DNA from 4 places in the Massilia sp. UYP32 genome. Region 4 is predicted to be linked to each of the others. Evidence: predicted binding sites of a transcription regulator. Region 4 holds the regulator's gene; each other region holds the start of a gene.
What was found. The regulator LexA, encoded in region 4, represses DNA repair genes until DNA is damaged. The targets are predictions, from matches to a motif close to ACTGTATNNNNATACAGT.

Region 1: recA (recombinase RecA) is a predicted target of LexA. The motif match lies at 2,161-2,178, and genes of this name have one in related genera.
Region 2: ABIB42_RS20690 (DNA topoisomerase IV subunit B) is a predicted target of LexA. The motif match lies at 2,870-2,887, and genes of this name have one in related genera.
Region 3: ABIB42_RS12990 (putative DNA modification/repair radical SAM protein) is a predicted target of LexA. The motif match lies at 3,504-3,521, and genes of this name have one in related genera.

Annotation. Positions count from the first base shown of each region.
Region 1 covers NZ_JBNDIK010000021.1:13,184-21,026, reverse strand. The annotation lists gene recX (recombination regulator RecX) at 488-949, opposite strand; gene recA (recombinase RecA) at 1,022-2,098, opposite strand; gene ABIB42_RS17120 (response regulator transcription factor) at 2,301-3,035, shown strand; gene ABIB42_RS17115 (sensor histidine kinase) at 3,032-4,615, shown strand; gene ABIB42_RS17110 (DUF4212 domain-containing protein) at 4,593-4,916, shown strand; gene ABIB42_RS17105 (sodium:solute symporter family protein) at 4,913-6,973, shown strand; gene ABIB42_RS17100 (alpha/beta fold hydrolase) at 7,084-7,843, shown strand, end outside.
Region 2 covers NZ_JBNDIK010000028.1:1,660-9,502, forward strand. The annotation lists gene parC (DNA topoisomerase IV subunit A) at 1-771, opposite strand, end outside; gene ABIB42_RS20690 (DNA topoisomerase IV subunit B) at 806-2,803, opposite strand; gene ABIB42_RS20695 (response regulator) at 2,976-3,812, shown strand; gene ABIB42_RS20700 (gamma-glutamyl-gamma-aminobutyrate hydrolase family protein) at 3,879-4,877, shown strand; gene ABIB42_RS20705 (hypothetical protein) at 5,072-5,410, shown strand; gene ABIB42_RS20710 (YbdK family carboxylate-amine ligase) at 5,420-6,547, opposite strand; gene ABIB42_RS20715 (cation:proton antiporter) at 6,537-7,727, opposite strand.
Region 3 covers NZ_JBNDIK010000014.1:121,307-129,149, forward strand. The annotation lists gene ABIB42_RS12980 (EAL domain-containing response regulator) at 1-1,839, shown strand, start outside; gene ABIB42_RS12985 (tetratricopeptide repeat protein) at 1,846-3,429, shown strand; gene ABIB42_RS12990 (putative DNA modification/repair radical SAM protein) at 3,534-4,763, shown strand; gene ABIB42_RS12995 (UdgX family uracil-DNA binding protein) at 4,760-6,334, shown strand; gene ABIB42_RS13000 (TraB/GumN family protein) at 6,444-7,475, shown strand; tRNA gene ABIB42_RS13005 (tRNA-Gly) at 7,544-7,617, shown strand; gene ABIB42_RS13010 (aldo/keto reductase) at 7,709-7,843, shown strand, end outside.
Region 4 covers NZ_JBNDIK010000009.1:169,823-177,665, reverse strand. The annotation lists gene ABIB42_RS09375 (CvpA family protein) at 1-175, shown strand, start outside; gene purF (amidophosphoribosyltransferase) at 240-1,763, shown strand; gene ABIB42_RS09365 (cystathionine gamma-synthase family protein) at 1,767-3,008, shown strand; gene ABIB42_RS09360 (tetratricopeptide repeat protein) at 3,129-3,845, shown strand; gene lexA (transcriptional repressor LexA) at 3,893-4,522, opposite strand; gene rpsF (30S ribosomal protein S6) at 4,807-5,199, shown strand; gene priB (primosomal replication protein N) at 5,241-5,531, shown strand; gene rpsR (30S ribosomal protein S18) at 5,563-5,853, shown strand; gene rplI (50S ribosomal protein L9) at 5,892-6,344, shown strand; gene ABIB42_RS09330 (replicative DNA helicase) at 6,454-7,843, shown strand, end outside.

The DNA of each region.
Region 1 (7,843 bases), on a different contig from region 4:
ACGTTGCCGCAGCTTCTGCGACAACAACCGCTCATGCGGCGCTGCTTAAACCCGCAAAGTTTAGCACAGCGTCCACAGCGGCGCATGGGAAAGAAAGGTTAGTAAGGGATACTACGAGGAGATGAAGGGACTTCGGGGGAATATGACGGCGCGTTTGCCGCTTATATTATTCGCCCGTCTTTAATGCGAGTCGCCAAGCCATTCACGACGTGAATGAAAGATATGTGGTTGGGATAGGATCAGTCAGTGATCGGACGGTCAGGCGTAACAAAGCGCCAGCGTGCAGCGCCATCGCCCGTTGAGGAATATGCCCTAGGCATATCGGGAGATGGCGCTCCACGCTGGCGCCTGGAGAGGTATGGCCGCCAGATCAGCGTCACGGACATGAAGTCCTTCGAGGCACGCTGTAATGACGTACATCTTAGTCAAAGGCACGCTGTAATGACGCATATTGTAGTTGAACGCGTGGACGGAAAATCCGTCCACCCTACGACAACTCGTCGTCCGCAGGGCTACCTTGCATTGCCACCCGCGCCGCGCGCTGGGAAAAGCCGCGCTGCAACAGGAAGCGCATCTGCTTGGCCCGCATTGCCGCGTCGGTGGCGACGGTGCCGAACTTGCGCTGCCAGACTTCGACGGCGCGCGCGGTCTCGCTGTCGGACAGCCCAGCCTTGATCTCGACCAGTGCATCGCCGGTGACGCCATGGCTTTGCAGCTCCGCCACCACACGGCTGTTGCCGTAGCGGCTGGCCTTACGGTTGATCAGGGACTCGGCAAAACGTTCTTGCGACAGCCAGTTATTCTTTTCAAGGAAATCCAGGAGGGCGTCGACGTCTTCGTCTTCCTGGGCATACTTGGCCAGCTTGCGCCGCAACTCGAACCGGCTGTGCTCGCGCTGCGACAGATAGCGCAGCGCGCGCGCCTTGAGGCTCAGTACGGGTGCTGGCATGGCAACACCATCGTCGACAACATGGCGCGAACAGCCACGGCGCTACCTTGCCGCGCCGCCCTCGCCAGACGATTACTCACCAACAGCCTGCAGCTTTGGCTTGTCGTCGCCACCGGCTGCCACCGGCGGCAGTTCACGCACGCCCAGGGCGGCGCGGACCTTGTTTTCGATCTCACGCGCCAGGGCTGGGCGATCCACCAGGAACTGACGGGCATTGTCCTTGCCCTGGCCGATGCGCTCGCCGTTATAGCTGTACCACGAGCCCGATTTCTCGACGATCTTGTTGTCGGCGCCCAGGTCCAGGATTTCGCCTTCGCGCGAGGTGCCTGCTCCGTACAGGATGTCGAAGTGGGCTTCCTTGAACGGTGGCGCGATCTTGTTCTTGACGACCTTGACCTTGGTTTCGTTACCGATCACTTCGTCGCCCGACTTGATCGAACCGGTACGACGGATGTCCATGCGCACGGAGGCGTAGAACTTCAGTGCGTTACCGCCGGTGGTCGTCTCTGGGCTGCCGAACATGACGCCGATCTTCATGCGGATCTGGTTAATGAAGATCACCAGCGTGTTGGTGCGGTTGATCGAACCGGTCAGCTTGCGCAGTGCTTGCGACATCAGGCGCGCCTGCAGGCCCGGCAGCGAATCGCCCATGTCGCCTTCGATCTCGGCGCGCGGGGTCAGTGCCGCCACCGAGTCGATGACCACCAGGTCGACGCTGCCCGAACGCACCAGTGCGTCGGTGATTTCGAGCGCCTGTTCGCCGGTATCCGGCTGCGAGATCAGCAGGTCGCCCAGGTTGATGCCCAATTTTTGGGCATAGGTCACGTCGAGCGCGTGCTCGGCGTCGATGAAGGCGCAGGTGCCGCCCAGTTTTTGCATCTGGGCGATGGTCTGCAGGGTCAGGGTGGTTTTACCCGACGATTCAGGGCCGTAGATCTCGACGATACGGCCGCGCGGCAGGCCGCCGACGCCCAGCGCGATGTCGAGGCCCAGCGAGCCGGTGGAAACAGTCTGCACTTCCTCGACCGGTGCGCTGGTGTCCATGCGCATGACCGAGCCCTTGCCGAACTGCTTTTCGATTTGCGCCAGGGCGGCTGCCAGCGCCTTGCCTTTTTCAGAGGCGTTCAATGCGGATTTTTTGTCGTCCATGGTGTACTTTCAATCGTGGAGTAGGCAAGGTGTGGGCGCGCACGCGCACTTCAAGAGCCACTACTGTATAAAAATCCAGTGGTTTTTGCAAGCACTAATACGTGGCCATCTTGTCAAGAAATGGACCCAGGCTCGCATTGTTGCGACAAATCAAACACAATACGGGTCTGAGTTTGTCTAACGCGATAACCGAGGTGCCATTATGCGAATTCTGCTCGCTGAAGATGATAGCGTACTTGCCGACGGCCTGACGCGATCCTTGCGCCAGTCCGGCTACGCCATCGATTACGTCAAGAACGGCCAGGATGCCGACACCGCCCTCTCCACCCAGGAGTTCGACCTGCTCATCCTCGACCTCGGCCTGCCGAAGATGTCGGGGCTCGAGGTGCTGCGCCGCCTGCGCGCCCGCGCCTCGCTGCTGCCGGTCCTGATCCTCACCGCCGCCGATTCCGTCGAGCAGCGCGTGGAAGGCCTCGACCTGGGCGCCGACGACTACATGGCCAAGCCGTTCGCCCTGTCCGAACTCGAGGCGCGGGTGCGCGCCCTCACCCGCCGCGGCGCCGGCGGCGGCCCGACCGTGGTGCGCCACGGCCCGCTGGTCTACGACCAGGTCGGCCGCAGCGCCTACATCAATGACCAGATGCTCGACCTCTCGGCGCGCGAGCTCGGCCTGCTCGAAGTGCTGCTGGCGCGCACCGGCCGTCTGGTATCCAAGGAACAATTGGTTGACCACTTGTGCGAATGGGGCGAGGAAGTCTCGAACAACGCGATCGAGGTCTACGTGCACCGCCTGCGCAAGAAGATCGAAGTCGGCGGCGTGCGCATCGCCACCGTGCGCGGCCTGGGCTACTGCCTCGAGAAATTCTCCGAGGCCGCCGCCAGCGCCTCCGCCGAGCGCAGCGCAGCAACCGCAACGGCAACCGTCGCCGACAGGTGAACGAACGCGACGCCGGCTTGACGCCCTGGCCTGAGCACGGGTCGGCCGCTCCCCCGGCGGCGCCGGCCGAGCCGACCTACGTCCCGCCGAATCCCGAGCCGGACGAGAACATCCGCCATTCGCTGTTCGGCGAGATCCTCGACTGGATGCTGGCCCCGCTGCTGCTGCTGTGGCCGATGAGCATCGCCATCACCTATCTCGTCGCCAAGTCGATCGCCAACCAGCCGTTCGACGACGCGCTCGAAGACCGGGTCACGGTGCTGGGCCAGCAGATCCGCAGCGTGGCCGGCAAGGCGGCCGGCCAGCTGCATCCGTCCGGCCGCGACATCCTGCGCGCCGACGACGTCGACAGCGTCTATTACCTGCTGGCCGGACCCGACGGCGAGCTGCTGGACGGCGACCGCGACCTGCCGCGGCCGCGGATGAACGCCGACGACGAGCATGCGCGCAGCGGCGCGGTCGAGTTCCGCAACGACAGCATCCACGGCACGCCGATCCGGGTCGCCTACACCTACATCAACCTCGACCCATTGCACGAGCGTTCCCCGCAGCCGCCGCTCGAACCGCCGCTGGCCCTGGTGCAGGTGGCCGAGACGCTCGACAAGCGCGCGCACCTGGCGGGCGAGATCATCAAGGGCGTGATCCTGCCCCAGTTCATCATCCTGCCGGTGATCCTGGCGCTGGTGTGGTTTGCGCTGTCGCGCGGCCTGACCCCGCTGGCCGAGCTGCAGCAGCGCATCCGGGCGCGGCCCCAGGACGACCTGTCGCCGATCGATCCGCGCCAGGTGCCCGAAGAAATCTCGCCGCTGGTCGGCTCGTTCAACGACATGCTCGAGCGCCTGGGCGAATCGGTGGCGATGCAGAAGCGCTTCATCGCCGACGCCGCGCACCAGATGAAGACCCCGCTGGCCGGCATGCGCATGCAGTCCGAGCTGGCCCTGCGCCAGCTCGACCCGGCCGAGATCCACCGCTCGCTGGAACAGCTGGCCAAGAGTTCGGAATCGGCCACGCGCCTGGTGAACCAGCTGCTGGCGCTGGCGCGCGCCGAAAACCAGCCGCAGGCCGGCCTGGCCTTCGCCGAGATCGACCTGCCGCGCCTGGCCCGCGAGACGGTGCAGGACTGGGTGCAGGCCTCGTTCGCGGGCGAGATCGACCTGGGCTTCGAGCCGCCCACCGCCGACGAAGGCCCGGTCGTCATCGCCGGCCAGCCGCTGATGCTGCGCGAACTGCTGTCGAACCTGATCGACAATGCGCTGCGCTACACGCCGGCCGGCGGCAGCGTCACGGTGCGCGTGCGGCGCGACGGCGCCGGCGGACCGGCCCTGCTCGAGGTCGAGGACACCGGCCCCGGCATCGCCCCGAGCGAGCGCGAACGCGTGTTCGAGCGCTTCTACCGCATCCTGGGCAGCAATACCCAGGGCAGCGGCCTGGGCCTGGCGATCGTGCGCGAGATCGCGCAGCAGCACGGCGCCGAGATCGACATCTTCAACAACCCGCGCAGCCACTCCGCGCGCTTCCCGGGCAGCCTGTTCCGCCTGACTTTCCCTCCTCCGCTCCATGAACCCGACGCCGCCCCTTGACCCCCACCATGACGCCGCGGCGCGGCGCCGCTGCGCCAACGCCATGCACTGGGAGCGCACCCGCAAGATGACCCTGCTGCTGCTGGCGCTGTGGCTGGCGACCGGCTTCGGCACCGTGTTCTTCGCGCGCGAGCTGGCGCGCTTCGAGGTGTTCGGCTGGCCGCTGTCGTTCTACATGGCGGCGCAAGGCGCCTCGCTGGTGTCGCTGGCCATCATCGGCTTCTATGCCTGGCGCATGCGCCGGCTCGACCGCGACGCTGCGGCCAATACTGCGGCGGGCGCCGGGGATAAGCCACGATGAGCGGCAAGCCACCTTATTTCAGCAAGCTGGCGCGCTACTACCTGTGGTACACCGGCTGCTTCGCGCTGTTCCTGGTCGCCGTCGCCCTGCTCGAGCAGGAGGGCATGCCGCGCCTGTGGATCGGCCACCTGTTCATGTTCGCCACCATCGCCCTGTACGCGATCATCGGCGTGATCTGCCGCACCTCGAGCGTCACCGAATACTACGTCGCCGGGCGGCGCGTGCCGGCCATGTTCAACGGCATGGCCACCGCCGCCGACTGGATCTCGGCGGCCAGCTTCATCAGCCTGGCCGGGGGCCTGTATCTGCAGGGCTTCGACGGCCTGGCCTTCATCATGGGCTGGACCGGCGGCTTCGTGCTGGTCGCGCTGCTCATCGCGCCCTACCTGCGCAAGTTCGCGCAGTACACCGTGCCCGACTTTTTGGCGGCGCGCTACGGCGGTGGAAGTGGGGACAAAGGCGGAGGCCGCGGCGCCCCAGTGCGCGCGCTGGCGGTCGGCGCCACCATCCTGGTCTCGTTCACCTACGTGGTGGCGCAGATCTACGCGGTCGGCCTGATCGCCTCGCGCTTCACCGGCGTCGACTTCTCGGTCGGGATCTTCCTGGGCCTGGCGAGCATCCTGGTGTGCTCGTTCCTGGGCGGGATGCGCGCCATCACCTGGACCCAGGTGGCGCAGTACATCATCCTGCTGGTCGCCTTCCTGATTCCGACCATGTGGCTGTCGGCCAAGCATGCCGACAATCCGATCCCCGCGGTGGCGTATGGCTCGCTGCTGCCCAAGCTGACCGCGCGCGAAGCCGAACTGGCGCGCGACCCGCGCGAAGAACAGGTGCGCGCCGAGTTCCGCCGCAGGGCCGATGAATACGCGGCGCGGCTGGACGCGCTGCCCGAATCGTGGGAGACCGGCAAGCTGGACGCCCAGCGCCAGCTGGCGGCGGCGCGCGCGCGCAACGCCTCGCTGACCGAGGTGCGCCAGGCCGAGCGCGCGCTGGCCACCTATCCCAACTCGGTGGATGAGGCGCGCTCGCAATGGAGCGAGCGGCGCGACGCCAACCTGGCGCGCGCCCGGCCGCCCGAGCCGCACGCCGAGCCCTTCCCCGGCGCCACGAAGGAAGAATCGGACGAGCGCCGCAATAACTTTTTGGCGGTGGTGTTCTGCCTGATGTTCGGCACCGCGGCGCTACCCCACATCCTGATGCGGGCCTACACCACGCCGTCGGTGAACGACACCCGGGTTTCGGTGTTCTGGACCCTGTTCTTCATCCTGCTGGTGTACCTGACGATTCCGGCGCTGGCGGTGCTGGCCAAGTACGACATCTATACCTCGCTGGTCGGCAGCGACTTCTCGGCGCTGCCCACCTGGATCTCGTACTGGGCCAACGTGGACAAGGCCAATCCCCTGGTGAGCGTGGCCGACATCAACGGCGACGGCATCGTGCAGCTGGCCGAATTCGCGATCGACGCCGACGTGCTGGTGCTGGCCACGCCCGAGATCGGCGGCCTGCCCTACGTGATCGCGGGCCTGGTCGCGGCCGGCGGCCTGGCGGCGGCGCTGTCGACCGCCGACGGCCTGCTGCTGGCGATCTCCAACGCGCTGTCGCACGACGTCTACTACAAGATGGTCAACCCGGGCGCCTCGACCCAGAAGCGGGTGACGATTTCCAAGCTGCTGCTGCTGGGGGTGGCCTTCATCGCCGCCTACGTGGCCTCGCAAAAGCCGGCCGACATCCTGTCACTTGTCGCGGCGGCGTTCTCACTTGCTGGTTCGACGCTCTTTCCGGTGCTGGTGCTGGGCGTGTTCTGGAAGCGCGCCAACCACCAGGGGGCGATCGCCGGGATGCTGGTCGGGTTCGCGGTCTGCCTGTACTACATGCTGCGCGCCAGTCCGGCGCTGGGCGGCAACCTGGGCGATGCCTGGTTCGGCATCCTGCCGATGGCGGCCGGCGTGTTCGGGGTGCCGGCCGGGATGCTGACGGTGGTGGTGGTCAGCCTGCTCACCGCGCCGCCCGGCCGCGGCAGCGAGGGCATGGTCGACTACATCCGGGCGCCGGAGTGACTTCAAGGTGAGAATTGAGTAGATTCCGGCCGGGCTCCGGATGATATCGTGATTCGTGCAGGTCGCCTCGCCGCGGCCGCTACGACAATAACGATCTCAGACGGAAAACCATGACTGCATTGACCCGCGCATTGCGCGCCGCCTCGCTGGCGGCGCTGGTGCTGTGCGGCGCGGCCCAGGCCCAGGCCCCGGCCCCGGCCACCACGTCCGCCGCACCGCCTCCCCTCTCCGCCTTCTTCGGCAACTCCCCATTCGGCGACGCCAAGCTCTCGCCCACGGCACGCTACCTGGCCGTGCGCGCCAGCGCCCCCGGCCAGCGCGACTTCCTGATGGTGATCGACCTGGACACCAAGGCCGGCAAGATCATCGCCAACTACAGCGATGCCGACGTCAACGGCTTTTACTGGATCAACGACACGCGCCTGGTCTTCGACACCCACGAAAAAGGCGTGGGGCCGGGCGACCAGCGTTTCGCGCCCGGCCTGTATGCGGTGGACCACGACGGCGGACGCTTCGTCGAACTGGCCAGCCGCACCGGCAGGTCGGCCAACGAGGGGTCGCGCACGGCGCGCAAGCTGCTGCCGGTCCAGAGCCGGATCGCCGGCAATATGCCGTGGGAAGGCTCGGACTACACCTATGTGGCGTCGGCGGTCGGCAACATGAAGGGAGAGATGAGTCACGTCGACCTGCTGCGCGTCAACACCGTCACCGGCCAGTACAGCACCGTTCCGCGCCCGGGCAATACCTTTGGCTGGCTGCTCGACCACAAGGGGGAGCCGCGCCTGGCGATCACCCACAAGGACCTCACCAGGACGATCCAGTATCTCGACCCGGCCACCGGCGAGTGGCGCGCGCTGGCCAGCTCCCCGA
Region 2 (7,843 bases), on a different contig from region 4:
CTTCCAGCGCGCGCGCACCTTCATCGAGCCGCGGCCGACCGCGTACATGTCGGCGATCTGCGAGGCGGGGGTGATGATCTGGCCGCCGCCCGGGAAGTCCGGACCGGGGATGTGGGTCATCAGCTCGGCGTGGGTGATCTTGGGGTTGCGGATCATCGCCACCGCCGCCGCCGCGACCTCGCGCAGATTGTGCGACGGGATCTCGGTGGCCAGGCCGACCGCGATGCCCGAGGCGCCGTTGAGCAGCACCATCGGCAGGCGCGCCGGCAGCGTACGTGGTTCGGTGGTCGAACCGTCGTAGTTGGGTTGCGAGTCGACCGTGCCCATGTCGATCTCGTCCATCAGCAGGCGCGAGATCGGGGTCAGGCGGGCTTCGGTATATCGCATCGCCGCGGCGCCGTCGCCGTCGCGCGAGCCGAAGTTGCCCTGGCCGTCGATCAGCGGGTAGCGCAGCGAAAAGTCCTGCGCCATGCGCACCAGCGCGTCGTACACCGACTGGTCGCCGTGCGGGTGCAGTTTACCGAGCACGTCGCCGACCACGGCGGCCGACTTGCGCGGCTTGGCGGTCGGGCCCAGGCCCAGTTCGTTCATCGCGTACAGGATGCGGCGCTGGACCGGCTTCTGGCCGTCCGACACGTCCGGCAGCGCGCGGCCCTTGACCACCGAGACGGCGTAGTCGAGGTAGGCGCGCTCGGCGAAGGTGGACAGGGTGAGCGTCTCGACGTCCGAGGGCTCGTGTTGTTGCTCAAAAAGGCTTGCTTGATTCGTCATGATGTCTGTTCGGTTGCTCGCGAGTTGCCGCGGATTAGATATCCGCCTCGGTCTCGTTCCCGTGTTCCTCGATCCACGCGCGACGCGCGGCGGCTTCGCCTTTGCCCATCAGCATATTGAAGCGCGATGCCGACTCGGCCACGTCGTACTGGCCGAACGATACCGGCAGCAGGCGGCGCGTGTCCGGGTTCATGGTGGTTTCCCACAGCTGCTCGGCGTTCATCTCGCCCAGGCCCTTGAAGCGCGAGATGCTCCACACGCCTTCCTTCAGGCCTTCTTTTTTCAGCTTGTCCTCGATCGCCAGCAGTTCGCCGTCGTCCAGCGCGTACAGTTTCTGGATCGGCTTCTTGCCGCGCGCCGGCACGTCGACGCGGTACAGGGGCGGACGCGCGATGCAGATGTTCCCGTTGCGGAACAGGGCCGGGAAGTGCTTGAAGAACAGCGTCAGCAGCAGCACCTGGATGTGCGAACCGTCGACGTCCGCATCGGACAGGATGCAGATCTTCCCGTAGCGCAGGCTGGAGAGGTCGGGCGAATCGTTCGGTCCATGCGGATCGACGCCGATCGCCACCGAGATATCGTGGATCTCGTTGTTGGCGAACAGGCGGTCGCGGTCGGTTTCCCACGAGTTGAGCACCTTGCCGCGCAGCGGCAGGATGGCCTGGAATTCCTTGTCGCGGCCCATCTTGGCCGAGCCGCCGGCCGAGTCGCCCTCGACCAGGAACAGTTCGTTGCGCGTGATGTCGGTCGACTCGCAATCGGTCAGCTTGCCCGGCAACACCGCCACGCCGGACGATTTCTTCTTCTCGACTTTTTGCAGCGAACGCAGGCGCGACTGGGCCTGCTTGATGACCAGTTCGGCCAGCTTCTTGCCGTATTCGACGTGCTGGTTCAGCCACAGCTCGAGCGGCGGCTTCGTAAACGTCGACACCAGCTTGAGCGCGTCGCGCGAATTCAGGCGTTCCTTGGTCTGGCCCTGGAATTGCGGGTCCAGCACCTTGGCCGACAGCACGAACGAGACGCGCGCGAACACGTCTTCGGGCAGCAGCTTGACGCCCTTCGGCAGCAGGCCGTGCAGCTCGACGAAGTTCTTCACCGCGCCGAACAGGCCGTCGCGCAGGCCGGCTTCGTGGGTGCCGCCGCTCACGGTCGGGATCAGGTTGACGTAGGACTCGCGCACCACGCCGCCTTCTTCGGTCCAGGCCACGACCCAGTCGGCGCCTTCGCCTTCGGCAAAGCTGTCGTCGCCCGCGGCGGCAAACTGCGCGCCTTCGAACAGCGGGATCAGGGTCTCGCCGTTCGAGCTCTGGGCCAGCGCCTCGTTCAGGTAGCCGCGCAGGCCTTCGTCGTAGCGCCAGGTCTGGACGTCGCCGGTCTTGGCGTTGGTGAGCGTGACCGTCACGCCCGGCAGCAGCACCGCCTTCGAGCGCAGCAGGCGCTGCAGGTCGCCCAGCGGGATGTTCGGGGAATCGAAATACTTGCCGTCCGGCCAGGCGGTGACGCGGGTGCCGTTCTTCTTGCCGCCACGCTCGGCAGGGCTGGACGTGAGCGGCTCGATCACTTCGCCGTCGGCGAACACCAGCTTGTGCTGGCCGTTGCCCTGGTCGTCCTTGCGCCACACCTCGATCTCGAGGCGCTTCGACAGCGCATTGGTGACCGAGACGCCGACCCCGTGCAGGCCGCCCGAGAAGGCGTAGGCGCCGCCCGAACCCTTGTCGAACTTGCCGCCGGCGTGCAGGCGGGTGAACACGATCTCGACCGTGGACACGCCTTCTTCCGGGTGGATACCGACCGGGATGCCGCGGCCGTCGTCCTCGACCGTGATCGAACCGTCCGGGTTCAGGGTCACGCCGATGTTCTTGCAGTGACCGCCCAGCGCTTCGTCGGAGGCGTTGTCGATCACTTCCTGGATGATGTGGAGCGGGTTCTCCGTCCGGGTGTACATGCCCGGGCGCTGTTTCACAGGTTCGAGTCCCTTGAGGACGCGGATGGATGATTCGCTATAGTCTGGAGCGGGTTTCTTGGAGGCCATCTTGAAGATTGTTTGTCGAATGCTCCGGCATTCTAACTTGTCGGGAGGAAAAGGTTAGGCTTTTTTACTGTTTAAATATACAGTAGTTTGCGCTGTGACGTGCTTTTCGCTTCGCACGTTTGTGCTAGATTAAGCCGGATAACCACGGCAATGCCAGGGAGGGGCGTTACCGATGCACTTGTCCAGCTATCCGTTTACCGTTCGCCTGATCGGGTTTACCCCGGGCGAAAGCGCGCGGCTCGAAGCCCTGCTGGCGCTGGCGCCGGGCGTGGGGCCGTCGTATTCTTGCCTGCACGACGACAGTTTGCAAGAGCCGGACCTGTATATCGCCAACGGCGACAGCCCGACCGCGCTGACCCGGCTCGGCTGCCTGCCGCCGGGATCGCTGCAGCCGGCGCTCGTCATCGGCAACGCCGGCAACCCCGGCGCCGGACCCTGGCGCACCCTGGCGCGGCCGGTCGACCCCGTGCAGCTGCATGAAGCCCTGGCCGAACTGCTCGATACCCGGGTCCAGGCGCTGGTGCAGCAGAGCACCCGCACGGTCCGGCGCGTGCTGGCCGAGCGCCGCCGCCGTCCGCGCCTGGCGCCGGATTGCGAAACGCCGGCATTCTACACGCGCCTGCGCCGTGGTCCCGTAGATGGGGCCGTTCTGATCGTCGACAAGGAATGCAAGCTGCGTAACCAGGTGGCGCGCGTGCTCGGCCCGCGCCGGGTGCCGGTGGAATGGACCGACAGCGTGTGCGCGGCGGTGCGCCTGTGCGACGAAACGCCGGTAGCGCTGGTGCTGATCAATACGGCGGCGGCCGGCATCGAACCGTATGAGGTGTGCAGCTCGATCAAGTCGCAGGACGGGGCGCAGCGCACGCCGGTGGTGTTCCTGGTCGAGCAATCCTTTCACTACGACAGCGTGCGTGCGCGCCGCGCCGGGGCGCGCGGCCTGCTCACGACGCCGGTCGCCGGCCGCCACTGGATGCTGACCTTCCAGAAGCTGCTCGACCTTCCGGTGTAGGCGGAACGCGACGTTTTGTAACAAGTTTATATTGTGCGCAGCGGTGGCGAAGTTATATTAATAGCCATGGCTGAAGACGATCAAATCAAGCGCAACGATGATTCCGCCGCGGACGTGGACGAGCGCCGCGAGACCCGCGTGCGCGTGCCCGAACGGCGCGCCAGCGGCGGCCAGTCGCGCGGGCCCGCGCGCTACCTGCGCGATGGCGACAATGCCGTCGCCCTGGCCGGCCGGGTCATCACCTCGCGTTTTCGCTCGCTGCGCGAACGCTTCAACCGCGATTTCATGCAGCGCACGCTGCACATCGGCGTCTCGGCCCGCATCTTTCATCCGGCCGCCGGCGCCAAGGGGCTGCTCAGCAAGAACCTGCAGTATCTCGAGGAATCGATCGCCCAATGGGTGATGTCGCGCGATGTGCTGGTGTTCATGATCCCCACCGTGAATACCAACGGCCTGCTGCACCCCAGTAACATCACCCTGCGCCACTATGCGCGCCACCTCGACGGCCTGGTGCTGCAGGGCGGGGCCGACGTGGCGCCGCAAACCTATTCCGAAACCCCCACCCGTCCCGAATGGAGCGGCGACCGCGCGCGCGACGTCTACGAACTCGAACTGCTGCACGAATTCGTCGACGCCGGCAAACCGGTGCTGGGCGTGTGCCGTGGTTGCCAGCTGATCAACGTCGCCTTCGGCGGCACCCTGCACCAGGACGTCGCCACCGACATGCCCGAAGCCCTGGCTCACGTGCATGACATCTACGACGCGCACCGCCACGCCATCGTCTTCCCCAAGGGCTCGTCGCTGGGCCGCATGTTCCCCAAGGTCGAGCGGGCGATGGTGAACTCGATTCACCACCAGGCGGTCAAGGATCTCGGGCGCGACATCCGCATCGAGGCCATGTCCGAGCCGGACGGCGTAATCGAGGCGATCCGCTATCAGCGCGCCAACTTCGTCATGGGCCTGCAGTGGCACCCCGAGTTCCACCGCGCCGGCGGCGTCGACCTGCTCGACTGCACCCCGGTGCTCGACGAATTCCTGCGCGCGGCGCGTGAAACCCGGCTGTAATTTCCCGCTTTAATTGCTCTACAGAATTAACTGTCACCAGACCTCATCCGGACTGCGATTCGATTGCCGAAAACGCTTGCTTTCGCCGCGCGAGGCGTGAATAATGAAATGAGAATCATTCGCATCTTGTGCGAATCTCGACTCTTCACGTCCGATCGTTGCCGACCGCAACCGCTTTTTTGGGAGACGCTTGCATGACCATTTCCACCCCCCGCACGACGCCGTCGGAACCGCGCAGCCAGGACGCGTTGCTGGTCGCGTCGCTCTTGCACCTGATGTCCAACTACACGACCCGCGGCGATGGCGAGCAGCCGTGCGTCAAGCTGGCGTCGGTGATCGAGCGCCACCTGTGCGCGCTGGCGCGCCTGCCGAACATCGATCCGGTGCTGCGCGCCACCTGCGAACAGCTGGCCGACCAGTGGGCGGTGGTGGTCGACGCCAAGCTGCCGCCGCCGGCGCCGGTGCGCCAGCCCTTGCTGGCGCGCTTCATGAAAGGCGGCTGGACCAGCAAGGCTGCGCCGCTCGCCGGTTGATGCCGCGCGCTAGCTCGCGCGGCCGCCGCGGAAATGCTGGATCGCCGCATTGACCATGCCCTCGACGCTGCCTTCGCGCTCCACGTGGCGGCGCAGGATGGTCGCGTCGCTGCCGTCGTGCACCGCCGCCGCCAGGTGTTTCAAGGCATCCACGCTGCCCAGCGCCTCGGCATGCGGCAGCATGGTTTCGAGCGTCGCCAGGATGTCTTCGCGCATCGGCACGTTGTCGTAGGTCTTCGGATGCGTGATGCTGCCGTCCAGGCCGAAGCGGCAGGCCTGGAAGCGGTTGTAGTTATAAACTAAATAGTCATCCTCTACAGGAGCTTCTTCCTTCCTCTCCAGCAGATGCCGGCACAGCGCCTGCAGGTAGCCGGCCAGCGCCGCCGCCCGCTCCACCGTGAGCGGCGTGTCGCATACGCGCAGCTCGATGGTGCCGTACTCCGGCTTGGGCCGCAGGTCCCAATAAAAGTCCTTCATGCTCTTGATGATGTTGGTGCGTTCCATCTTGGCGAAGTAGACGTCGGTGAACTCCTGCCAGCTGAGCGTGAACGGCGCGCGGCCGCTCATCGGGAAGGCGAACACGGAATTCAGGCGCGCCGATTCGAACAGGCTGTCGTGGCCCTGCACATAGGGCGACGATGCCGACAGCGCGATGAAGTGCGGCAGGTAGCGGTTCAATGCATGCAGCAGATACAGCGCGTCGTCGCCGTTGGCGCAGCCGATGTGCACGTGCTGGCCGAACACCGTGAACTGCTTGGCCAGGTAGCCGTACAGCTGCGACAGGTATTCGTAGCGCGGCTTGGCAGAAATGCGCTGGTCGGACCAGTGCTGGAACGGATGCGTGCCGCCGCCGGCGATGCCGATATTGAGCACGTCGCTGGCCGCCACCAGGGTGTCGCGGATCTCGGTCAGTTCCGCCAGCAGCGGCGCGTAGGCCGTGTGCACGCTCGAGTTAATCTCGATCATGCTCTCGGTGATCTCGGGCGTGACGTTGCCCGGGAACGGCTTGCGCTTCAATAAGTGCATCAGGTCGGGGCTGGCCGCAGTCAGGTTGAAATCCGACAGGCTGACCAGTTGCAGTTCCAGCTCGACCCCGAAGGTGAGCGGCTGCGAAGGGTTGAAGGCTTCAAGCGACATGGGTCGACTCCGGTGCTTCGCGCGCCCAGATCAGCGCGCGCTGGATGATGATCGGGCCGAAGACTTCGAGCAGCATCGTCACGGCGGCCATCGCATACAGTTCTTCGACCACTTTCAGGCCGGCATAGCGCGCGTGCTCGAGCAGCAGGATCACGAACACGGCCAGCGGCGCCAGCCCGAGGCCGGTGAGCGCCCCCTTGCGCCAGGTGACGCCCGACAGGTGGGCGAACGCCGTCACCCCGGCCACCTTGGCGAACATGCGCGCCACCACCACGCTGATGGCGAGCAGCGCGCCGGCGGCCACCAGGCGCCAGTCGAGGGTCGAGGCGGCATACACGAACAGCAGCACGGTCAGCACCTCGCCCAGCGCGCCGAAGTTGCGCTGGGTCTGGGTAAAGGCGACGCGCCGGTAGCGCACCGTCAGGCCGAAGGCCAGCGGCGCCACCACCGGCGTCAGGCCGGCGCTGTCGCACACGGCCACCAGCAGGATGATCGCGAGGGCGAAGGCGACGGTGGCGTCCTGCTGAACGTTGCCGATCGCGCGCAGCAGGCTTGGGGTGACCACGCCGAAGATGGCGCCGATCAGGATCGAGCCGGCCAGCATCACCAGGCTTTGCCACAGCGCTTCGCCGACGGCGTCATAGGTGCGGAACAGCCAGATGCCGATGATGGCGTTGAAGGCGAACACCGACAGCACGCAGTTCAGGGCCGACAGGTGCAGCACCCGCTCCGTCATCTGGCCCGAGCTTTTCTGTTCGTTGACCACCCGCACCACGGTGGCGGGCGAGGTCGCCATCGACAGCGCCGCCATCAGCAGGGCGGTCAGGCGACCGACGCCGAAGGCGCTGGCGACGACATAGACGAGGATGAAGGTCAGCGCCGCCTCGACCAGGCCGGCCACGCCGATCCAGGGATTGTTGACCAGCCAGCGCAGGTTGATGCGGTTGCCCAGTTCGAACAGGATCAGGCCGAAGGCGACGTTGGCCAGCAGCGAGACCGGCCCCATGTCAGGGGCGGGCAGGGCGCCGATCTGGGTGCTGCCGAGGGCGAAGCCGACCAGGCCATAGAAGCTGATGCGCGGCAGGCCGGTCCAGCGCTGCCCAAATTCGCCGGCCAGCCAGGCGAGCGCGATCGCCAGCGGCCACGCGAGACTCGTCAACAAGGACAGCAGGTCTGGCATTCGTGTTCCCCTCTAGTCTTTTATGTGGTGCGCGCTTGCCGCCGGCGTTCGCGGATTCTACAAGCGGACGAGGCACGCACGATTGTCCTGGCTCGCCCGTCCACGCGCTTTGTGTC
Region 3 (7,843 bases), on a different contig from region 4:
AAGCCCTACAGCCGCGAGGAGCTGCTCTCCACCGTGAGCAACGCGCTGCAGCGCCGTCGCCTGACCCTTGACAATGCGCGCATCGCGAACCAGCTCGAGAACTCCGAGAAGATGTACCGCTACCTGGTGGACTCGTCGCCGGACATCATCTATACCCTGAACCACGAGGGCCGCTTCACCTTCGTCAACGACCGCGCCTACCAGCTGCTCGGCTATACCCGCGAAGAGCTGATCGGCCAGCACTACTCGATCCTGGTGCACGAGGAAGACCTGGAGCGCGCGCGCTACGTGTTCAACGAGCGCCGCGTCGACGAGCGCGCCTCGCGCAACGTCGAGCTGCGCCTGAAGTGCCGCGGCGGCAATGGCCACGACCGCACCTTCAACACCACCCTGATGACGATCTCGCTCAACGCGATCGGCATGCACGTGCCGGACCAGGAAGTGAAGAAGCTCGAATTCTTCGGCACCTATGGCGTGGCGCGCGACATCACCGACCGCAAGCGCGCCGAAGAGGTCATCTCCTACCAGGCCTACCACGACATCCTGACCGACCTGCCGAACCGCATCCTGTTCAAGGACCGCCTGGGCCTGGCCGTGATCCAGGCCAAGCGCAAGCAGACCGAGCTCGCGGTGATGTTCATCGACCTGGACCGCTTCAAGCTGGTGAACGACACGCTGGGCCACGTGAAGGGCGACGAATTGCTGCAGCAGGCGGCCAGCCGCCTGAAGGAATGCCTGCGCAAGGGCGACACCCTGGCGCGCCAGGGCGGCGACGAGTTCACCATCGTGCTGCCCGAGCTGCGCGATCGCGACGACGCGCGCATGGTGGCGGATAAATTCCTGGAAGTGCTGCAGGACCCGTTCGACCTGGACGGCCACGAGGTGCACATCTCGGCCTCGATCGGCATCGCGATCTATCCGAAGGATGGCGAATCGATCGACGAGCTGCTGCGCCACGCCGACATCGCGATGTACCAGGTCAAGGCGCTGGGCAAGAACGGCCACAGCTTCTACCACGACTCGATGCTCGAAGTGTCGCACCAGAAGATAGCGCTGGAGCAGGCGCTGCGCCGCGCGCTCGAGCACGACGAGCTGGAGATGTTCTACCAGCCGCAGATCGACGCCATGACCGGCCGCATCACCGGCGCCGAAGCGCTGATGCGCTGGAACCACCCGACCCGCGGCCGCCTGTCGGCGGGCGAGTTCCTGCCGTTCGCCGAAGAGAACGGCCTGATGCTGCCGATCTCGGACTGGATGATCGGCGCCCTGTGCCGCGACATGCTGCAGTGGAATGCGATCGGCGGCAGCGAGATCCGCCTGTCGCTGAACCTGTCGCCGCAATACCTGGACCGCGGCGACTTTTTCGAGAAGATGCGTGGCGCGCTGGCGCGCTACGGCATCTCGCCGCAGCAGATCGAGGTCGAGATCACCGAGAACATCTGCATCCGCAATCCGCAGTATGCGATCGAGCAGCTCAACAAGCTGTGCCAGTTGGGCGTGTCGATCGCGATCGACGATTTCGGCACCGGCTACTCGTCCTTGTCGTACCTGCACCGCTTCCCGATCCACACCGTCAAGATCGACCAGTCCTTCGTCAAGGAGATCCACCAGGAAGACGGCCATTATCCGGTGATCCTGGCGATCATCTCGATCGCGCGCGGCCTGGGCCTGAACCTGATCGCCGAAGGCGTCGAGACCGAGGAGCAGGCGCGCTACCTGCGCGCCAACGGCTGCCTGACGATGCAGGGCTACCTGTACTACCGTCCGATTTCGCTGCAGGACTTCATGGCCGCGCTGCGCACCCAGTCGGGCGCCAGCCTGCGCGCGGTGCAGGCCTGACCGAACATGCTCGACGCCCCGCTGCAATCGAGCGCCACGCCCACTTACAGCGCTGCGCATTCCGCCGAATTCCTCCGTGTGAAAGCGCAGGCCGAGCGCGGCGTGGCCCAGGCCCAGCACAGCCTGGGCTTCATGTACGTGAGCGGCCAGGGCGTGCTGAAGAACGACGAGCTGGCGGTGGCCTGGTACCGGATGGCGGCGGCGGCGGGCCTGGCGCAGGCCCAGTACAACCTCGGCGTGATGTTCCAGAAGGGCCAGGGCGTCGAGCAGGACTTCGGCCAGGCGGCCCACTGGTACGGGCGCGCGGCCGACCAGGGTTACGCGCCGGCCCAGTACAACCTGGGCTGGCTGTACGCGAAAGGCCATGGCGTGGCCAGCGACGTGGGCCGGGCGCTGCACTGGTTCAGCCAGGCGGCGGACCAGGGCGAGCCGGGCGCGCAGCACAACCTGGGCATGATGTTCGAGACCGGCAAGGGCGTGGCCCAGGACCAGGAAGCGGCGCTGCACTGGTACCGGCGCGCCGCCGAGCAGGGCTATGTGCGCTCGCAGTACAACCTGGGGCTGCGCTACGAGGCCGGCCAGGGCGTGGCGCGCGACGCCCGCGAAGCGCTGGCCTGGATGCGCAAGGCGGCGGAGCAGGGCCATGCGCCGGCCCAGTTCAACCTCGGCCTGCGCTACGACAAGGGCCAGGACGTCGAGCAGGACAGCCGGCAGGCGATCCTGTGGTACGGCCGCGCCGGCGAGCAGGGGCATGCCAGCTCGCAGTTCAATCTCGCGCTCATTTACGACACCGGCCACGGCGTCCCGCGCGACGAAGCGCTGGCCCTGACGTGGTACCGGCGCGCCGCGGAACAAGGCCATGCCGGCGCCCAGAACAGCCTCGGCATGCGCCATGAACACGGACAGGGTGTGGCGGTCGACGCGGCGCAGGCGGCCGCCTGGTACCGGCGCGCGGCCGAGCAGGGGCTGCCGGCGGCCCAGTACCACCTGGGACAGTTGCTCGATGCCGGCAACGGGGCCGAGCAGGATCCGGCCCAGGCGACACAGTGGTATCGCAAGGCGGCCGAGCAGGGCCACCTGCGGGCCCAGTTCGACCTGGGCCTGCGTTTCGAGGCTGGCAACGGCGTCGAGCAGGACAGCGCGCAGGCGCTGGCCTGGTACCGGCGTGCGGCCGGCCAGGATTACGCGCCGGCCCAGTACATGGTGGGCGCGCTGCTCGACCGGATCGAGACCGGCGACCCGGTCGAGGCGACCGACTGGTTCCACAAGGCGGCCGACCAGAAGCACGCGCTGGCGCAGTTCGAGCTGGGGCTGCGCTACGACTGCGGCAAGGGCGTGGAGCGCGACTACGAGGCGGCCCATTTCTGGTACCTGTGCGCCGCGCGCCAGGGTCATGCGCGGGCCCAGTTCAACCTCGGCGTGATGTATGCGGCCGGGCAGGGCGCCCAGCGCGACCTGGTCGAGGCCTATGCCTGGCTGCACCGGGCCGGCGGCGCCGGCGTGGCGGCGGCCAACGCCTATCTGGCGAAGCTCGCGGGCCGGATGGAGGCGCAACAGTTGTCCCAGGCCGAGCGCCTGATTGCTGGTTGATGCACCGCATTTGAACCGGCAGCACGTGCGCACGGCTGCGCCAGCGCACCGTATGCGTAGGCACGCCGCGTTATACTGTATGCCCATACAGTCACGCGCGCGCGATGGAACTCAACGACAAGCTCGAAATCCTGGCCGACGCGGCCAAGTACGACGCATCCTGCGCCAGCAGCGGTGCGCCCAAGCGCGGCTCCGAAGGCAAGGACGGCCTGGGCGCCACCACCGGCATGGGCATCTGCCACAGCTATACGCCGGACGGCCGCTGCGTCTCGCTGCTCAAGATCCTGCTCACCAATTTCTGCATCTACGACTGCCAGTACTGCATCAACCGGCGCACCTCGAACGTGCCGCGGGCGCGCTTCGCGGTCGATGAAGTCGTGAAGCTGACCCAGGATTTTTACCTGCGCAACTACATCGACGGCCTGTTCCTCAGCTCGGGCATCATCCAGTCGGCCGACTACACGATGGAGCAGCTGGTGGCAGTGGCGCGCCAGCTGCGCGAGGTGCACCAGTTCCGCGGCTACATCCACCTCAAGACCATTCCCGACGCCGATCCGCTCCTGATCCAGGAGGCCGGCCGCTGGGCCGACCGCCTGTCGGTGAACATCGAGCTGCCGACCCACGACAGCGTGACCCGCCTCGCGCCCGAAAAAAGCGTCCACACGATCAAGCTGGCGATGGGCTCGATCCGGCGCAAACTGGACGAAAAAGCCGAAGAGCCGAAGGCGCCGGCCTTCGCGCCGGCTGGCCAGAGCACGCAGATGATCGTCGGCGCCGACGCCAGCGACGACCACACCATCCTGAACACGGCCGAGACGCTGTACGGCAGCTACAAGCTCAAGCGCGTGTATTACTCGGCCTTCAGCCCGATCCCGCACAGCCCCGGCAGCGTGCCGCTGGCGCCGCCGCCGCTGCTGCGCGAGCACCGCCTGTACCAGGCAGACTTTTTATTGCGCGGCTACGGCTTCACGGCTGGTGAACTGATGCCGCAAACGGGCAACCTGGCACTGGACGTCGACCCCAAGCTGGCCTGGGCCCTGGCCAATCGCGAGCACTTCCCGATGGACCTGAACCGGGTGGATGCGTCGCTGATCCCGCGCATTCCCGGCATTGGCCTGCGCAACGCCAAGCGCATCGTCGAGCTGCGCCGCCTGCGCCGCATCCGCTGGGAAGATTTATCTCGCCTGCGTTGCAGCCTCAAGAAGCTGGCGCCCTTCGTCGTCACCGCCGACTACAAGCCGGCGCAGGGCGCGACCAGTTCCGAGCTGCTGCGCAAGCACATGGCCGATGCGCCGCAGCAGATGAACCTGTGGCCCGAATTGCAGGCGGCATGAGCGCCAGCGCCGGCGCGGATGCCAATGCCAGCGCCGCCGCCCTCGCCGCGACCGCGGTGGCGAGCGTGCGCGCGGGCCAGCCGCTGCTGGTGGACGGTTTCACCGCATGGCGCGCGGTGGCGCGCGAACTGTTGCGCGCCGGCGTGCCGCCCGAGGCGGTGACCTGGGGTGCGCCAGGCGCCGACCTGTTCTCGGGTGCGCCGGCTTCCCAAGCAGCTGCGCATAATGAAGGCGACCTCCTGTCGTCTCCGGCCAAACCGCAAGCGGCCGAACAGGAGCCTTCCAATGCAACGGCGCCAAGGCCGCATGTCCCTCGCTCCCTGATGGAGATGCTGCAGACCGCCGCCTGCTACCGCGATCACGACCGCTGGGCCTTCCTGTATCGGGTGATCTGGCGCTGGCAACAGGGCGAGCACGACGTGCAATCGCCCGCCGATCCGGACGGGCAGCGGCTGCACGTGATGGTCAAGGCGGTGCGGCGCGAGGTACACGATATGCACGCCTACATCCGATTCCGTGAACGGCCGATCGAGGCCGGCGCGCCCCATTTCGTGGCCTGGTTCGAACCCAGCCACGACGTCCTGCCGCAGGTGGCCGAGCATTTTGTGGCGCGCATGGGCAAGGTGAGCTGGATGATCGCCACGCCCGACGCCAGCGTGCTATGGGACGGCGCCACCCTGCACCATACCGGCCCGCTGATGTCGAGCGCGGCCGACCTCGACGATGCGGGCGAGGCCCTGTGGCTGACCTATTACCGCAGCATCTTCAACCCGGCGCGCCTGAACACGCAGGTCATGAACAGCCACATCCCGTCGCGCTTCTGGAAGAACCTGCCGGAAGGCGCGCTGGTGCCGTCGCTGGTGAGCCAGGCCGGCCTCGGCGCGCGCCGCATCGGCCAGGTCGAGGCGGTAGGGCGGCGCAGCGGTCGCACGATCCCGATCGAAGCCGAACAGGCGCAGCCCGAGCGCCAGCAGCCGTCGAAGCTGGACGAGTGCCGGCGCTGCGACCTGTGGGAACACGCGACCCAGGCGGTCGGCGGCGAGGGGCCGAAGCACGCGCAGATCATGCTCGTCGGCGAGCAGCCGGGCGACCAGGAAGACCTGGCCGGCCAGCCCTTCGTCGGCCCGGCCGGCAAGCTGCTCGACCGCGTGTTCGAGCAGGCCGGCGTGGAGCGCAAGGGCGTCTACATCACCAACGCCGTCAAGCATTTCAAGTGGGAGCCGCGCGGCAAGCGGCGCCTGCACAAGACGCCGGCGCAGAAGGAGATCGAGGCCTGCCACTACTGGCTCGAGAAGGAGATCGCCACCCGCAAGCCCAAGGTCATCGTGGCGATGGGCGCGACCGCGCTCAAGTCGGTGCTGCAGGCGGGCAGTGCGACGCTCAAGGACAAGCTGGGACGGCCCATACGCCATGGCGACAGCTGGGTGGTGACGATCTACCACCCGTCGTACGTGCTGCGCGTGCCGGACGAGGCGTCCAAGCACGAGGCGTTTTCGGTGATGGTCAAGGGCTTGAAGCTGGCGCAGGAATTATTGGACCGGCCAGATGTGCCGGAGCCGCCGGAAAGCTGACGTATGCATGATATGCGCCGTTCATGTAATTGAAACAGCCGTGTTACAGCGGCTTCGCTGACGCTGCCATTGGCGTAAGATCTGGCGATTCCCATCACCGGATCATTTCATGAGCAAACTCGCCGTACCTGCTTTCTGCATATGCATGCTGGCCGCTCCCGCCTGGGCGCAATCGGAAGATGCGACCGTCCCGGCGCAGGCCGCCGTCGATGTGCTTGAGACCGCCGCCGAACCGGCGCCGGAGCAGATCCACGTCGTGGCCCAGCGCCCCGGACCGGGCATGTGGAAGGTAACGAAGGGCGAGCACGTCTTGTGGGTGTTCGGCATGTACGGGCCGGTGCCAAAGAACATGCAGTGGCGCTCGCAGCAGGTCGAAAACGTCATCATGAATTCGCACGAATACCTGTCGGCGCCAAGCGTCTCGGCCAACCCGGGTTTCTTCAGGGGGATCACGCTGCTGCCAAGTTTCATCGGCATGCGCAAGAATCCGGATGGCGCAACCTTGCGTGACCTGATGCCGGCGGAGGAGTATGCGCGCTGGACCACGCTCAAGTCCAGGTACTTGCCCGAGAACGACGACGTCGAGCGCGAGCGCCCGATCTTCGCGGCGGAGGTGTTGTCGAACGCCGCGCGCAAGCAGGCGGGCCTGGTCGACAGCTACGCGGTGCGCAAGCCGCTGCTGGACCTGGTCAAGAAGGCGAAGCTGAAGGAGACCTCGTCGACTTTCCAGCTGCCGATGGACAATGCGCGCACGGTGCTGAAGAACTTCAAGAAATCGACCCTGGGCGACGCCGCCTGCCTGGCGCGTACGATGGCCACGCTGGAGCAGGACATCGAGGCCGCCAGCCAGCGCGCCAATGCCTGGGCCAAGGGCGATATGGATGAAATGCGCAAGCTGGATTTCGCCAGCCGCGAAGAGGCCTGTTCCGGCGCCCTGATGAACAGCGCGGCATTCGATGCCGAGCCCGAATTCAAGCATATGAGGGCGCGTGCGAACGAAAAATGGATCGCTTCGGCCGAGAAGGCGCTCGCGGCCAATGCCTCGACCTTCGCCGTGCTGAAGATCGAGGATATCTTCGACCCGACAGGGGTAATCTCGGCGCTGGCGGCGAAGGGATATGCGGTCGAGCAGCCGGATTGATCCGGGGCAGGCGCGGGAGGGGCGGAAAATTGTCAAACCGTCCCAAACGCGCGTAGAATGCTGGCAACGCGGGTGTAGTTCAATGGTAGAACGGCAGCTTCCCAAGCTTCATACGAGGGTTCGATTCCCTTCACCCGCTCCAGTTGCCATTCCTGTGGCTGAGCAGCGCCATCCCGTCTCCGATCGCGATATCCTCCGAGTTCTTCCGTTTTGCCGAGCAAGGAGCGCTTCGCATGAGCCCCGTTTCGCCTTTACGCCGCCACCTGTTGCAATCCGTGCTCGCCGCATCCGGCAGCCTGGCCCTGCCATCGCTCCATGCCGCACCAGGTCCCGCGCCGCTGCTCACCCGCCCGATTCCCTCGTCCGGC
Region 4 (7,843 bases):
TGGATTGGCGCGCGGCGTTGTAATCGTGCTGGCCGGCGTCATATTGTGTGGGATGACGGACATTCCGAAGCAGGCATTCTGGCAAGAGGCCCTGTTGTCGCCGATCGCCGAGACCGGCGCCCGTACCGTCAAGCCCTTCCTGCCCGCTGCCATGGCGCAGCACGTGAATTTTTGACCAGCATTCCTCAGTCGTAGAACTTTTTTCTGTAATCAAGCACTCAAGCTTTTAGGAGCACACCATGTGTGGCATCGTCGGCGTCGTCTCTCACTCTCCCGTCAACCAGTTGCTGTATGACGCATTGCTGCTGCTGCAGCACCGCGGCCAGGATGCGGCGGGCATTGCGACCAATCACAGCAGCATGTTCTCGATGTTCAAGGCCAACGGCCTGGTCCGGGACGTGTTCCGCACCCGCAATATGCGTTCGTTGTCGGGCAACAGCGGCATCGGCCACTGCCGCTACCCGACCGCCGGTTCGTCGAGCGAGGAAGAAGCGCAGCCGTTCTACGTCAATGCGCCGTTCGGCATCACGCTGGCCCACAACGGCAACCTGACCAACCAGGCCCAGCTGAAGGACGAGCTGTTCCGCAACGACCGCCGCCACATCAACACCGATTCCGACTCCGAAGTGCTGCTCAACGTGCTGGCCCACGAGATGCAGGAAGCGGCCGACGGCTATACGCTCGACGCCGATGCGGTGTTCAAGGCGGTCGCCGCCGTGCACCGCCGCGTGCGCGGCGCCTACGCCGTGGTGGCGCAGATATCGGGCCACGGCATGCTGGCCTTCCGCGATCCGTTCGGCATCCGCCCGCTGTGCCTGGGCGTCAACGAGACCGAGCAGGGCAACGAGTACCTGGTGGCCAGCGAATCGGTCGCCCTGGAGGGCCTGGGCTTCCGTTTCGTGCGCGACATCGCGCCGGGCGAAGCGGTCTTCATCGACGAAAACAACCAGCTGCACGAGCGCCAGTGCGCCGAGAACCCGTCGCTCAACCCGTGCGCCTTCGAGTTCGTCTACCTGGCCCGTCCGGATTCCGTGATCGACGGCGCCTCGGTGTACGCCACCCGCCTGCGCATGGGCGAGTACCTGGCCGACAAGGTCAGCAAGGAGATCCCGGTCGACGAGATCGACGTGGTGATGCCGATCCCCGATTCCTCGCGCCCGGCCGCGATCCAGCTGGCATTGAAGCTCGGCGTCGAATACCGCGAAGGCTTCATCAAGAACCGCTACATCGGCCGCACCTTCATCATGCCGGGCCAGGGCATGCGCAAGAAATCGGTGCGCCAGAAACTGAACGCGATTAGCTCCGAGTTCAAGGACAAGAACGTGCTGCTGGTCGACGATTCGATCGTGCGCGGCACCACCAGCCGCGAGATCGTGCAGATGGCGCGCGAAGCCGGCGCCCGCAAGGTGTTCTTCGCCTCGGCCGCGCCGCCGGTGCTGTACCCGAACGTGTACGGCATCGACATGCCGACCCGCGACGAGCTGATCGCCCATGGCCGCACGGTCGAGGAAGTGTGCCGCGAGATCACGGCCGACCGCGTGGTGTACCAGGACGTCGACGCGCTCAAGCGCGCGATCTCGGACGTCAATCCGGCGCTGAAGAACTTCGAGGCCTCGTGTTTCGACGGCGTCTACGTCACCGGCGACGTGACCCCCGAATACCTGGACCGCCAGGAATCGGCGCGTCACAATCCGAAGTCGAAGGACGCCGAGGACAAGGTGCGCACCCAGCTCAACCTGAATCCGCCGGTGGCGGCCGAGTAAACCATGTCGGATAACAAGCACTACGGTTTCACGACCACCATCCTGCACAACGATCGCCGCAAGACGATCGAGCAGGGTTCGCTGCACAAGCCGGTGCACACCTCGGTCGCCTTCGGCTATGCCGATGCGCGCCAGCTGGCGTCGGTATTCCAGGGCAAGGAGCCGGGCTTTCGCTACGGCCGCCAGGGCAACCCGACGGTGTCGGCCCTGGAAGACAAGATCAGCAGGATGGAAGACGGCGTCGCCACCCTGTGCTTCGGCACCGGCATGGCGGCGATCGGCGCGCTGTTCCAGGCGCTCCTGAAAGCCGGCGACCACATCGTCTCGTCGAGCTTCCTGTTCGGGAACACCAACAGCCTGTGGCAGACGGTGGCGGGGCAGGGCGTCGACGTCGCTTTCGTCGACGCCACCGACGTGGCCCGGGTGGAAGCGGCGCTGCAACCGAACACCCGTATGGTGTTCGTCGAGACCATCGCCAATCCGCGCACGCAGGTGGCGGACCTGGCCCGCATCGGCGAACTGTGCCGCGCGCGCGGCATCCTGTACGTGGTCGACAACACGATGACCACGCCCTGGCTGTTCCGTCCGAGGGACGTGCATGCCGGGCTGGTGGTCAATTCGCTGACCAAGTCGATCGGCGGCCACGGCATCGCGCTGGGCGGCGCGCTGACCGACACGGGCCTGTTCGACTGGGCCGCGTATCCGAACATCGCCCAGAACTTCAGAAAGCAGACAGCAAGTGCGCAAGGCATGGCGCAGCTGCGGGCCAAGGCGCTGCGCGACTTTGGCGCCGCGCTGGGGCCGGAAGCGGCGCACCACATCGCGGTCGGCGCCGAGACGCTGGCCCTGCGCATGGAGCGCACCTGCGCCAATGCGCTGGCGCTGGCGACGATGCTCGAAGCCGATGACCGGGTCGCCGCCGTGCATTATCCGGGCCTGGCCTCGCACCCGCAGCACGCGATCGTCGAGACCCTGTTTCGCTCCGGCGGCTCGCTCTTGAGCTTCGAGCTGAAGGACGAGATCGACCCGTTCGATTACCTGAACCGCCTCAAGTTGGCGATCCCGGCCTCGAACCTGGGCGACAACCGCACCCTGGTGATTCCGGTGGCGCACACGATATTCTTCGAGATGGGGCCCGAGCGGCGCGCCAGCATGGGCATCGCGGAAGGCCTGATCCGGGTGTCGGTGGGCATCGAGGACACCGCCGACCTGGTCGGCGACTTCCGCCAGGCGCTGGATGCGTAAAGCCAGGTAAAACTGTCCTGATGGGGCCGGCAAATGCCGGCCTCGTCGTTTTTGCGGTTGAGCCCAGCCGTAAAACACGGCTATCATGGACTTTTACCAGCCCAGCCTTACGGTATGCCCATGAAACGAATCCTGTCCTGCCTGTTCCTCGCGGTGTCCTTCGCAAGCGGTGGCGCCGCCTTCGCCGGCGAACTCGAGGATGCCAACGCCCTGTTCGAGAAGAAGGACTATGCGGGCGCGCTCAAGCTGTACACCAAGCTGGCCAATGCCGGCAATCCACAGGCCCAGCAGCAGCTGGGCCAGATGTACTGGTATGGCGAAGCCGGCGCGGTCGACGAGGCAAAGGCGAAGGAGTGGTTCGAAAAGTCGGCCGCCAAGGGCAATAAGGTCGCCGCCGACTCGCTCGTGATCATGCAGCAGCGCGTCCTTCGCCGCGCCGAGATCGACTACTGGATCAAGGGCTACGATGGCGCCGAGCTGCAGTCGGGCGAATACCGCTGCCCGTCGCCGCGCATCCCGGCGGTGTCGAAGATCAATGAAGAGATCGAGCGCGTGAACAACGCCGTGACCAGCTGGCAGGATTGCTACAACAAGATGGTGACCAACCTGAACGCGCAGTCGCCGCTGACCAAGCGCATCCCGCCCGACATCGCCAAGCTGATGAACAAGCAGGAAACCGAGGCCTCGACCGCCTATCTGGAGGCGGTGCGCCAGAACATCGCCGAGGGAGCGAAAGTCAATTCGAAGATGGTATTGGCCGATTTCGCCGCCTGGCGCAGCGCGACCGAGGCCTTCGTGGACCAGCATAATGCGGTGGTCAACAAGGCCAAGCAATAATAGTGAATGCCGGCCCGCAGGCCGGCGTGCTCAAGAGGTGAAGTCGATCAGTTCCAGCTGCGCATCAACCCAACCGCCAGTCCCTCGAGCGCAAACTCTTCGTCGGGCGTGACTTCGATGACCTTGAAGTCGGGGTTCTCGGGCAGCAGTTCGACCAGGTCGCCGGTCTTGCGGTAGCGCTTGACGGTGACTTCCTCGCCCAGGCGGGCGACGACGATCTGGCCGTTCTTGGCGCTGTCGATTTTCTTGACCGCCAAAAAGTCGCCATCCATGATGCCGGCGTCGCGCATCGACCAGCCTTTTACCTTGAGCAAGAAGTCGGGCCGCGCCGCGAACATCGCGGTGTCGACGTTATAGGTCGCTTCGACGTGTTCTTGCGCCAGGATCGGATTGCCGGCGGCGACGCGACCGACCAGCGGCAGCGACATCAGGGAAGGTGGCGGCATCGGGATCTGCTCGACGCTGGCGCCGACCAGGCGGATGCCGCGCGAAGTGCCCGGCGAAATCTCGATCGCGCCCTTGCGCGCCAGGGCTTGCAGGTGTTCTTCGGCCGCATTGGCCGAACGGAAGCCCAGTTCGGCCGCGATTTCGGCCCGGGTCGGAGGGAAACCCGTGTTCTCGATCGCTTCCTTGATCAGGTTAAGGATCTGTTCTTGCCTTGCAGTGAGCTTGAGCATAAATAATCTTGCAGCAACGGGTTGTAGAGGTAGACTGTATTTTTGTACAGTATTCTGCTATACGCAAGTGATATACACGAAAAAGCGCAAAAAAAGCGCGCACAAGACAAAAAACAGGGCGTCCATGGGCCTAATTGTCGAGTGAGCGCGGCGCCGCGATGGGGCGCTTGACAGCAAAGTTCCCTTTTTGCCCATTTCACGCTATACTAGCTGGCTGTTCCCTTCCCACACTCGTCTTGACGCCGAGGTGGGCATTTATGTAAAACGTCCTCAAGGAGTAATGCATGCGTCATTATGAAATCGTTTTTATCGTCCATCCGGACCAGAGCGAGCAAGTCCCGGCGATGATCGAGCGTTACAAGACCACGGTGACCAGCCGCGGCGGTAACATCCATCGCGTGGAAGACTGGGGCCGCCGCCAGATGGCTTACCAGATCCAGAAGCTGCCAAAGGCTCACTACATCTGCCTGAACATCGAGTGCGACAACGAGACCCTGGTCGAGCTGGAAACCGCATTCAAGTTCAATGATGCCGTTCTGCGTCATCTGACCGTCAAGATGAAGAAAGCAGAAACCGCACCGTCGCCGATGATGAAATCGGTGCAGCGCGAAGACGCAGCCAAGAGCCACCGTGCAGAAGCAGCCGCTCCTGCAGCTGCCCCGGCCGCCGCTGCCTAAGATTTTTTCCAGGAATTCGTAGCAAGCAGTAGTAGAACCGGGTGAACCAGCTCCAGCTCGTGGCGACCATCGCCGAGCGTGATGTCCTGCGCTACACCCCGGCCGGCGTGCCGATCGTTTCAGCCGTCCTGATGCACAGTTCGCATCAGCGCGAGGCGGGGATCGATCGCCTGGTCGAGTTCGAAGTTCCCGCGTTCGCCGCGGGCGAGATTTCGGGCAGGTTCGGAAACGCCGAGCTCGGCGCCAGCTACCGCTTCGATGGATTCCTCGCACGAAAAAATCGCAACAGCAAAGCCCTGGTGTTTCACATCATTGATTTCAGTGCCGCCTAGTTCGGCAATTTAGATATACAGGAGCCTCGAAATGGCATTCGGTAAAAAGTTCGACAAAAACAAAGCCAAAGAAAAACTGAAGCGCAAGCAGCAGAACCCGCTGTTCAAGCGCAAGAAATTCTGCCGCTTCACCGCCGCCGGCGTTGAGCAGGTCGACTACAAAGACGTCGACACCCTGAAGGACTTCGTCCAGGAAAACGGCAAGATCATGCCAGCACGTCTGACCGGCACCAAGGCGCACTACCAGCGTCAGGTCGACACCGCCATCAAGCGCGCCCGTTACCTGGCGCTGCTGCCGTACACCGACCTGCACCACGGTTAATCGTCGGTCACGACAGTCAGATATCCTGGAGATAAAACATGCAAGTTATTCTGTTGGAAAAAGTTATCAACGTCGGCAACCTGGGCGACGTCGTCAAAGTCAAGGATGGTTACGCACGTAACTTCCTGATCCCACAAAAGATGGCACGCCGCGCTACCGCGTCGGCAGTGGCCGAGTTCGAAGCCAAGCGCGCCGAACTGGAAAAAGCAGCCGCCGAGAAACTGGCAGCCGCCCAAGCCCAAGGCGACAAGCTGAGCGGCCTGACCGTCACCATCGGCCAGAAGGCCGGCGTCGACGGCCGTCTGTTCGGTTCGGTCACCAACGCGGACATCGCTGAAGCGCTGACCAAGCAGGGCTTCCCGGTCGAAAAAGCTGCCGTTCGCCTGCCGAACGGCCCGCTGAAGACCACCGGCGAATTCCCGGTTGCAGTCGCCCTGCACACCGACGTCGTGTCGGAAATCACCATCGCTGTCGTGGGCGAAGCTGCCTAAGCGAATGCTGAACTGAAGTAAAAGCAGTGCACAAAAAAGCCGGGTTCTCCCGGCTTTTTTGCTTTTGAAACTCACCAATTATGACAGCCGTGTGACAGGAGAAGGTATAATGCCGCCCATGAACGCAGCACCCTCAGACCCGCAGATCGAAGCCCTGCGCATTCCCCCGCACTCCATCGAAGCAGAGCAGTCCGTCATCGGCGGCCTGCTGCGCGATAATGCCGCCTGGGACCGCATCGCCGACTTCATGCATGCGGAAGACTTCTACCGTTACGATCACCGCATCATCTTCGAACAGATGGTTCGCCTGATCAACGCCGGCAAGCCGGCCGACGTGATCACGGTCTATGAAGCCTGCAACCAGCTCGGCAAGGCCGAGGAAGTGGGTGGCCTGCAATACCTGAACGCGATGGCGCAGAACACGCCGTCGGCCGCCAATATCCGCCGCTACGCCGAGATCGTGCGCGACCGCGGCATCCTGCGCCAGCTGATCACCGTCGCCGACGAGATTTCCGGCAATGCCTTCAATCCGCAGGGCAAGGAAGTCAAGCAGATGCTCGACGAAGCGGAATCGCGGATCTTCGCCATCGCCGAGCAGGGCGCCCGTGGCGCCCAGGGCTGGCTGGCGGTGCAGCCGCTGCTGACCCAGGTGGTCGAGCGCATCGACGAACTGTACTCGCGCGAAAACCAGGGCGAGATCACCGGCGTGCCGACCGGCTTCATCGACCTCGACCGCATGACCTCCGGCCTGCAGCCGGGCGACCTGGTCATCGTCGCCGGCCGTCCATCGATGGGCAAGACCGCGTTCTCGGTGAACATCGGCGAGAACGTCGCGATCGAGGCCGGCCTGCCGGTCGCCGTGTTCTCGATGGAGATGGGCGGCGCCCAGCTGGCCATGCGTATGCTCGGCTCGGTCGGCCAGCTCGACCAGCACCGCCTGCGTACCGGCCGCCTGCACGACGAGGACTGGCCGCGCCTGACGCACGCCATCCAGAAGATGAACGATGCCCAGCTGTACATCGACGAAACCCCCGCATTGAACCCGATCGAGATGCGCGCGCGGGCACGCCGCCTGGCGCGCCAGTGCGGCAAGCTCGGCCTGATCATCGTCGACTACCTGCAGCTGATGCAGGGTTCGAAGCCGGGCGACAACCGCGCCTCCGAGATTTCCGAGATCTCGCGCTCGCTCAAGGGCCTGGCGAAGGAACTGCAGTGCCCCGTGATCGCGCTGTCGCAGCTGAACCGCTCGCTGGAACAACGCCCCAACAAACGTCCCGTGATGTCCGACCTGCGCGAATCCGGCGCTATCGAACAGGATGCGGACGTGATCATCTTCCTGTACCGCGACGAAGTCTATAACCCGGATTCGCCTGACAAAGGCACCGCCGAGATCATCATCGGCAAGCAGCGTAATGGCCCGATCGGGGCGATTCGTCTGACCTGGATTGGCCAATACACCAAATTTGGCAATTACAGCGGCAACCTGTCTATCTACCAGG